Regions from separate parts of the Paenibacillus sp. FSL R5-0407 genome, predicted to be linked through region 1. Evidence: predicted binding sites of a transcription regulator. Region 1 holds the regulator's gene; the other holds the start of a gene.
What was found. Region 1 encodes LexA, which represses DNA repair genes until DNA is damaged. Its sites were predicted from a motif close to CGAACATATGTTCG; they were not measured.
Positions count from the first base shown of each region.

Region 2: a site for LexA is predicted at 3,033-3,046, ahead of dndB (DNA sulfur modification protein DndB). Genes of this name have one in related genera too.

Region 1 is NZ_JBBPAX010000001.1:1,191,115-1,195,941, forward strand. It holds gene NYE70_RS05770 (FixH family protein) at 1-126, opposite strand, end outside; gene NYE70_RS05775 (HAD family hydrolase) at 197-991, opposite strand; gene NYE70_RS05780 (hypothetical protein) at 1,049-1,585, opposite strand; gene NYE70_RS05785 (DUF896 domain-containing protein) at 1,639-1,812, opposite strand; gene NYE70_RS05790 (LysM peptidoglycan-binding domain-containing protein) at 1,961-2,323, opposite strand; gene lexA (transcriptional repressor LexA) at 2,498-3,124, shown strand; gene NYE70_RS05800 (restriction endonuclease) at 3,501-4,232, opposite strand; gene NYE70_RS05805 (rhomboid family intramembrane serine protease) at 4,315-4,827, opposite strand, start outside.
Region 2 is NZ_JBBPAX010000002.1:626,222-631,048, forward strand. It holds gene NYE70_RS21960 (hypothetical protein) at 1-1,584, opposite strand, end outside; partial or broken gene NYE70_RS26040 (helix-turn-helix transcriptional regulator) at 2,729-2,917, shown strand; gene dndB (DNA sulfur modification protein DndB) at 3,111-4,205, shown strand; gene dndC (DNA phosphorothioation system sulfurtransferase DndC) at 4,195-4,827, shown strand, end outside.

The DNA of each region.
Region 1 (4,827 bases):
TTTAAGCTCCACTTTGATCGGTTCCAAATTATTGTCGGCAGAGGCATGATGAGCTTCATTCTCTTTTTTACCGCAACCGCCCAGCACTAGAAGCAGCACTGCAAGGCTGACCGGCAGCCAGAACATCCTTTTCAAGTTATTCCCTCCTAATTACTCATCGATTTTTGATCACTATACAAATTGGACTTTTGAAAAATTAATTAAATTTAGCAATAATATCGTGCAATTGAGATAAATGCTGAATCTCATAGTCAGGGACGATTTCATCCGTACGGGATTTCCCGTCACGATTGACCCATACTGTCGTCATTCCGACGCTCATCCCGCCGCAAATATCGGTAGTCAGCTTATCCCCTACCATAAGGCTATCCTCAGGCTCAACGCCAAGACGTTCCACAGCGTGGCGGAAAATCGTGGAGTCGGGTTTACCTTTGCCGAATGCTCCGGAAATTACGATCTCATCAAAATAACCGGCGAGCTCAGGCACTCCATCCAGTTTCTCCTGTTGAAGGGCCGGGCAACCGTTCGTTAGGAGCAACAGCTTCACATTTCCCTTCAATTCGTTCAAAATGGTAAAGGTTTCTTCATATACATGCGGACGCGAGCGCCGTTCCCGGCCGAACTGCTCCGCCAGTTCTCCAGCCAAGACATCGTCGTCTACTCCCAGAGCTAATAAACCGCGTCTCCAGGATTCTTTACGGTATACCGGAGCGAGCTGTTCAAGCTGGCGAAATTCCGGCTGTTCTCCGGCGGTAAAATTCGCCCATAATCCCTCAAAAGGATTGATACCGATCATTTTCGTAAACGGGAAGGTTTCATAAGATTCATAAAGCTCACGCGCTTCTTTACGCACCGCCTGCTGCAGTTTAGCCGGATCGGTTCCGGCAGCATCCTTAGCACGGAGGCAAGTCGCTTCAAACGCTTCTCTCACACTTCGCTCATCCCACAATAAAGTATCGTCCAGGTCAAAACATACCGCTTTAATCGCCATTTCTCTTTACACTCTCCCCCGAATATATTCACCTCATAAAAAACCTGCTATCTGTCTCTATTCCCGTTCAAACGTTACATGATGGACTTTTGCATATTGTTCCAAGCGATCACCCATAGCTGCCGTATCAAAACGGTTGCGAACGCGCAAAAATACCCAGTTATTTTCTTTCCCTTTCGGTACGATCATCACTTTGCTGCGATCAATTTTGATTTTGCTGATGTTGCTCGCTTGCAAGATCTTATCCCGATTGAACTTGGAGGTATAGAGCCATTCCTTGTTAATCCGCAAATACGGCTTTCTAAGGAAAATAGCCAGAGCCAAAATGAGATACAGCACGATCGTCAACCAAAACAATCCCGAATTTACTTCCGAAGCGCTTCCAACCAGGCCAACCGCAGCATACAGCAGAGCTAACAGTACCAAGACAGCAGGCAAGATCAGATTCCGTCCCTTGAAAATATCACCTTCACCCTTCGACCCCAATGCATTGCGGGAGTTTTGTCCTCCGCGGTTATTATTCAGGTTGGGACCCTTCCCCTTTTTGTTCATTCGAATCTGATTTCTTTCTACCTTTCTGTCAAACGAAGCCATGATCTTTCCTCCTAAAATGTATGGTTATGTATGCAAGGCCTGGCGGCCATGCTTTACTTATCCACGATTTCGATTGATTCGAGCTGTTGGCGGAAATTTCTCCGTATGTTCTGCAAGTAAGTTTCGCGCAGTTGGGCTCTTTCCAGCATCTCGTCTTCGGTCAAACCCTCTGCTTTATCTTTACGTGCCAGTTCATTAATACGGTTCACCAATGTATCTATATCCATGGTTTCCCTCCTGTTTCTTTAAATATTTCATAAGGCAACAATTCTTACTTTGACATGATAAAAAGAGCTTGTCAAGGCGAGTTGCCCTTGTACCAAGCTCTTAGTAAAACATTCATATATATAAAGGAAAGTTCACGCAATTATATGCTTAATCTGGGAGAATTAGAGTGTCGCCCGCCTGTATGCCGCTGCTGTTTAACCCGTTAATCCGTTTAATGGCTTCAACATAAACTCTGGTGTCTTTGCCGCGAGGTTTATGATCAACGGCAATTTCCCACAAGGTATCTCCGGGTCTCACCACGAACGTAGATGATTCAGTCCGGTCATGTCCATCGGAAGCCGCCGCAAAAGCCGAGACAACCCCTGTCCCTGTCAACATTAATACGATCAGCAACAAAGCAATCTTAACCATACTTCTGCCCAGCCTCGAACTTCTTATTCCATCAACCCAATTGGAACGGGTCGCTTGAGGTTTATCATAGATACTTTGATATGTACTGTATTTCAGCATATTCATCACTCCAAACAAATGTTCTTATATTTGTTTTCAATATAACACGAACACTTGTTTGATTCAATAGTTTTTCGAACAATTGTTCCCTTCTTATTTAGAACTTATGTTTGTACGAACGGAAGTTCTATGTTATAATTTTTCCAAACGTTACTAATGGGGTTGATGATCGTTATGTCCAAGGTGTCCAGCCGTCAACAGGCAATACTAGAATTTATCCGCAACGAGGTCCGAATGAAAGGCTATCCTCCTTCCGTACGTGAAATCGGCGAAGCAGTTGGACTAGCTTCCAGCTCAACGGTACACGGCCATCTAGACCGGCTTGAGAAGAAAGGCTTCATCCGCCGCGACCCGACCAAGCCTCGGGCCATCGAGCTTCTGGGTCAGGATGACTCCGATACGATCGGAATGTTCGCTCATAGCGTGACTCGCGTTCCGGTCGTTGGCAAAGTTACTGCAGGTGTACCGATTACGGCCACCGAGAACATAGAGGATTATTTCCCGCTGCCGGATCATTATTCAGCAGATGGCGAAGTTTTCATGTTATCCGTAATTGGAAACAGCATGATCGAAGCCGGGATTCATAATGGAGACTATGTGATCGTAAGGCAGCAACAGACAGCCAATAACGGCGATATCGTGGTTGCCATGACCGAAGACGATGAAGCAACCGTTAAGACCTTCTACAAAGAGAAGGATCACATCCGCTTACAGCCGGAGAATCCTACGATGGAACCGATTCGTCTGAAGCATGTGAGCATTCTTGGTAAGGTTGTCGGACTATTCCGTGATTTGCACTAATTATTGCTATTAAGCAGAGAGGCTTCCCTATAATGGGCAGCCTCTTTTGTTTGCACTAAGTTCTGAAATTTCTAACTCCTTTACACAGGCCACATATCATCATTTTGCAACTGCCGGTTCATTCCGGAACGTTCGCCCCGCCACAGCTTCCTCAGCCACAGTCTGCGACGGTGGTATTTTTTCAGGGTAAGTACCATGTCCATCAGCTCCTTGCCCTTAGAATGCCCGAAAAATCAAAAATCATGGATGAAATTTCGGGTCTTTGAGAATCCTTGTTTTGCAGACCTAACTGAAAATCGAAAAACCCACCATGATCTATGCATGATGGGTTGTTTATTGCATTATGTATTTCCAAGAAGCTTAGAAAAATTGAATTCTAACCAGCCTGACTCTTCTTATTGAATCGGCACTTAGGAAAGCTACTGCAACCGTAGAACTGACCTTTTGAGCTATTTCTCAAGAGCAATTTATTGCCGCACCTAGGACAAGTCATTTCATCAACTGGAATTGCAGAAATAATCGCTTTTGGTGTCGGTGAAGCCCCGGGATTCAACGAGAGAATCATTTCAACTAATGCATCCCGGTTTATTAAACGAACCTTATTGGACTTTGCTAACTCATAGGCTGCACTTGTATAATCGCTGTTAGTTACGACCCAGGCTTCAGAAGCACCATAATGCGCAATAGATGCTTGAGCCTCCTGCACAGCCTTAATGCCGACATTCTTGTTGTATCTTTTCGCTTGGACAACGATCTTCTTGCCATCTCTTTGAAGGAGAAGATCTGCACCAAAATCACCGACTGCCTTAGTAACTAGACATTTATATCCTTGTGCTTGGAATAAATAGCCCAGATATCTTTCGAACTGAACGCCCTCCATTTTATCTATATCTGCAATACCAGAACTCTTTAGCCGCTCTTTTCTTTGTATGCCAATCATTATAAGCACTGCAACGAAAATAGAAAAAGCCAACATCGTGATAATCACTGTCGCTTGTAACGACTTAGTCAGCCCATAAGTTCCGAAAATTGAAATGAATAATACCAGAACTAATAGTGCCTGTATGAATTCTTCTTGCTGTTTTGCCTTACTCTTTCTCCTTGCCATTAGTATTCCCTCCATCGAATGTTATAATTTACAACATTCGATAACTAGGACTTTTTTCCTCTATAGAATTTTTGAACAACATTTACAGTTCCCTACCCATTCTCTCATTGATCTCATGCTTATTCAAAACTAAAACAGAAAATAGTAGTCCAAAAATAAAACCAGTTACATGCCCACTAACACTAACATGTTTCATGAAAAATGTATTTCCCCAACCCATTAGAGACCAAATTGCTATGATTATGATGGTTTGTTTACTAAACAAATCTCTTCTTATAACAAACAAGTAATAGTATATAGCCATTATCCCGAAAACAATTCCAGATGATCCAACCAGATTTTCAGTTAAAAAAAACAAAAAGTCCCCAATCGGAGTGATTAAAATAGTTATCATCATAAAAATCATGAACATTTTTCTACCTAGAATGATCTCTATGGGAGGAGCCATTAAATAAAAAAATAAGTTGTTACCTAAAAAATGTTGAACATCATTATGAATAAAGGCATAGGTAACAAACCTCCAAGGTTCATACTTCTCATTTGTTATTCCGAATATTGACTGTACAAATGCATCTCCATATTTCAAGTTCGTAGC
Region 2 (4,827 bases), on a different contig from region 1:
CTGAACATTACCTGTCGCTTTGCCATTTCCGTCGATTAGCACATATTTCACATCACCTGGACGGTTTTCCATATCGAACTCCTGCCACAGCACCATCATTTGATCATCCGAAATACGGATAAGCTTGGGAATCGACGCGATCTGGTCAGTACCGACATATTTGGCCAGTGTAACTGTATGAACGGAGGAATTATTAATACTGTTCTTAGGCAACACACTCAGTATGATATCCCGCTGGTCCCTTTCCAGCCCTACCATCTCATACGAGGTGTAGTCCCTAACCAAGGAATGGTCTACCGTATTCATCGCGGCAATATAGCTGCTTGAGGACATCTCAACCCCGCCAATAGAAACCCCAGTCGCATTCGCTCCGATTCTGCCTGGAATCTTAAGCAAATCCACCTCGTTGTAACTCATTCCGTTGCCCTTATGAAGAACTACTGAACGGGGATAGGCATCCCCATGATCCACTAGCACTTGCGAACCACCATCAAACAATACATATTGATCAAACGAGTGGCTGACATGATTTTTCTGGAATCGCCCCAGATCGTTGGTTACCTTCATATTTGAGGTATTGACGATAATAGTGAGCTGGGATTGATGATTCAGCTTGTCCTCCGTTGTGTATCTTGTACGCGAAGTATGGAACACCAGAGTATCGCCTGACTCGGCCATTCTTCCGGACCCGGCATCAAAAGGTTCAACGGTATAGCTCTGTCCCCCAGTTATAGAGACGCTGTCCTTTCTTTTGAAGCTTTTATCATACCGGACTATCCGGATTACTTCCTTGTTGTCGTTCTCTTCGCGGTTCTCTTGTCCAAAAGCGATATAATTATATTGAGCCCCGCTATAAAAACCGCCAAACAACGGCAGCTCATAATCGATCTTTTGCGTTGCCGCCAGCTCATACTTAGCATTGTATGTATCTATCGTAATCTGTTTGCCAGCCTCCACGACACTTACTGTGCCATCGGAGTTATTTACTAGATAAGATGACACCGTACTTTTCCATCTTGGAAAATAAGAAGACTCGGCATTCCCCTCCACTTCACCGGATACCGCCGCCCGGTAAGCATTATCCGGTGTTCTTGAGAACATGACCAGCCGATTCTGCTGACTGTCATACGATAGCTCGAAAGGGATTTTGTCGGCCAAATCTCTTAATTGAAAGTAAGTGTTCCCCTCAATGTTGTAGGCCTTAATGGACTGCATCACCCCGTCTACCATGACTTTAGAGGTGGACAACGTAGCAGTATATGTTCTACTTCGGCTAAAATAAATGCTGTCCTCCGTTCCCTCAGGTGAATAAGCTTTCCCTGTTTCGATTTCAATGGCTTGATTCCCCGGATTCCAGGTAATATTGAATTGACTTGGAGTTCCCGAGAAATTCCGGGCCAGATCACGCAAATTGAAGTAATTGCTGCCCGCGATATTGAAGCCGTTAGAGCTCTTTTCTTCCCCATCAAAATAGGTGCTGCTTCCAGTCACCGCAGCCTTAACTGTATTACTTGCAAAAGTCTTGATGCCAAATGCCGGAGTTACCAGCAATAGAACAAGTAACAAACCAAAAATCCTTTTCATTCTTCGTTTCCCTCCATTGAGTACGATATGTATAGCAGACTAAATTGCGTCTTTTATTACTTATCGGCAATGGTGTGTCACTGGTTAAGGAGGATTCGTAGCCACAGCTATGATACATAATTGGATACGGAACGAAAGTCGCCCCAAAGCGCATCAGGATCGATCTGAGAGTGACAGAGCCGTTGTTTTCTCAGCAAGCTCGCTGATGTTCGGGGTGCGAGTCAAAAGGCATTCGAGTTCATATATTCCCTTGCAGTTTGATTTTCGTAATTTTTGAATATTCTCCCGAAATAAGTGATACTTAGTATTTTTCCCGCAACATGAGAACATACAAAACCGGAATGTCCGTATGAATACTTATATAAAATAGTTTCTTCAAGAAATTTACATCTTAAAATACACAGCAAATCTTTAGCCTCTTAACTAAGTCGATTATAGGGGAGCACTTCTAAAAGTTCATTTTGTAGATCCCCCCAAAAACTTCAATTTGCTGTACACCCATTTTTATCTATCTTACCCGATGCAAGAAGTAAGCTGAATCTACTAGACACCTGAGGTCGATTTTCTTTTCTTTACACCATATGGATCTTCCACGAACTCACCATACTCCAAACTAAGCTCCGCTACTCTAGCAATAATAATTGTTACTTTTAACGTTTCAATTCGAAAAAGCTTATCGATATGGTAATATCTTAGCCCATTTTTAGTTTTACATTTGAACTTCTATCCTAACTGCATCAGTGCCACAATCACGCATCACACATTTTCATCGTGATCGAGTTGAAGTGAACGGAAGCCGACCTACCGGAGCATCATTAACCTTTCATGGGCTTCGTCATCTTTATGCCTATAATGGCTTGGTCACGGAAATATCAATACAACGATGAATATCTATGGACATGCCCTACGTACGGCCGACCAGTCAGTAAGTGATAAGTTTGAAGTATTTTTTTAGTAAATAACTTGTTAATTGTGGTACGGCTCAGCTTATCGTCTTAGAGCGAAAGCTGATAACACAGTGAAATGTTAGCGTACAATTGTTATCGTATTTCTAGCTATTCTTTTGTTATCCAATGAAAGGCGCAATACCAAACTTTAAGGTGGTGTTCGATCCATGAATGTTACGAACAGCAAGGCATAAGCGATGGGGATATTTCTCAAATCACACAGAGAGCGGCTTACTCCGGAGGATGTGGGCTTGGAGTGAGTTCCCGAGCAGGAATCGGAAGACGCCTGGCTTAAGGCGCAAGGAGGTCGCCGTACTAGCAGGTGTAAGCGTCACCTACTATACTACTATACATGGCTTGAACAAGGACGGGATCTGACACTGACCCTTCCAGAGATGTGATCTAAGATAATGCACTATGTCTTGGGAAGTGTTATCACCTTTATCTTTTAGATATTTTGATTATTATCTCCCTTTTTCGTCAATTTACTAATATAAATATTGAACATCCGTTCGCATTGAAGTAAAATCAAATTACATTCATTAATATTACGTACGTAATAAAGGAGAATGCTCTATCATGAATTTTAGTTATAGTTTTCCCGCTCTCCGCGGAATTCAAGCAGGGAGAGAATTCTATACCGTGATGTGCCCGCTCAGGCTGATCCCTAAGATATTCCTGTTCGATGAAGAAGAGATTCCCGCTGAACACCGGGCTCAGCGTCTTATGAATAAATCAAGAATTCCGGATATAACCAACTATATTCTTGAAAATCCAAAGGACTACATATTTTCTTCGTTAACGGCATCTGTAGATGGGGAATTAGTCTTTCAGGAACATTCCAGCAAGCTTAAAGATATAGGATATCTCTCGATCTCACTTGATTCAAAATTTCTAATTAATGACGGTCAGCACAGAAGAGCAGCAATTGAAGAAGCTTTAAAGATTGCTCCAGAACTTGGTGATGAGACCATTTCTGTAGTCTTTTTTCATGATTTAGGGCTTGTACGTTCTCAGCAGATGTTCTCCGATCTTAATCGACATGCGGTGAACACAACTTCTTCTATCGGTATACTTTACGATCATCGCGATCAAATGTCTCTCATAACAAAGGGAGTAATTTCAGAGATTCCCTTGCTGGATCGATACACCGATCGGGAAAAGGTAAACCTTTCAAAGAATTCTCCTAAATTATTTGCATTAAACCATATATTCAATATGAATTGCAGACTACTAGGTAAGCGGAAAGGCGAGATGATCTCTGAGCAAGAAAAGGAGTTCGTAAATGAATTCTGGATTCTTTTAAGTGCTACTATTAATGAATGGCAACAGGTGCTGAAGAAGAAAACATCACCTAGAGATTTACGGGCAAATTCTATAGTTGCTCACGGTGTTTTCTTAGAAGCTATAGGTATTATAGGTCACTATCTTTATTTCTATCATCCGGATGAATGGCAGAAATATATTAAAAAATTAACACATATTGAATGGCACAGGGATAATAAACAAGATTGGCAAGGTCGGGCCTACAGTCATACAGGCCGTATTAATAAGAACAATCAGACCGTTCAACTCACAGCCAATCTGATAAAGAATAAAATTGGACTCCCTCTTACTGAACAAGAACAAAAAACAGAAGATAAATTTAAGGAGGTCTTTCCTCTTGGAACTTAATATTTTTAACACTGGCAGTAAATTTAATGAATCTAGAGAATTGGTGAAAGAAGTATATCTGGCCGATGATCGTCCCTGGGTAATTGGCTTCAGCGGAGGTAAAGACTCAACTGCTCTGGTTCAAATAGTATTTCAGGCATTAAGCGAACTTCCGCCTAATCAATTAAATAAGAAAGTATATGTGATTTCTTCGGATACTCAAGTTGAAACTCCTCTTATTATTGATAAAATTACCCGCACCTTAGGAAGAATTCAGACTAAAGCTCTTGAAATGGGACTTCCTATTGAAACTCAAAAAGTAAGACCAAAAGCTGAGCAAACATTCTGGGCTTCTATTATTGGCAAAGGGTATCCAACTCCACGTCAAAAATTCAGATGGTGCACTGACCGGCTAAAAATTGAACCTGCTAACAAATTCATTCTTGAAAAAGTAGATCAATTTGGTGAAGTTGTTATGCTTCTTGGGGTCCGGGATTCCGAAAGTTCTACTCGAGCCGCTGTCATGCAGTCACATACTATAGAAGGTAAAAATTTAATGCTGCACTCGTCCCTGCGGAATGCCTTTGTATTTGCACCGATTAGATCATTTAATGTAGACGACATTTGGGAGTTTCTGCTCCAA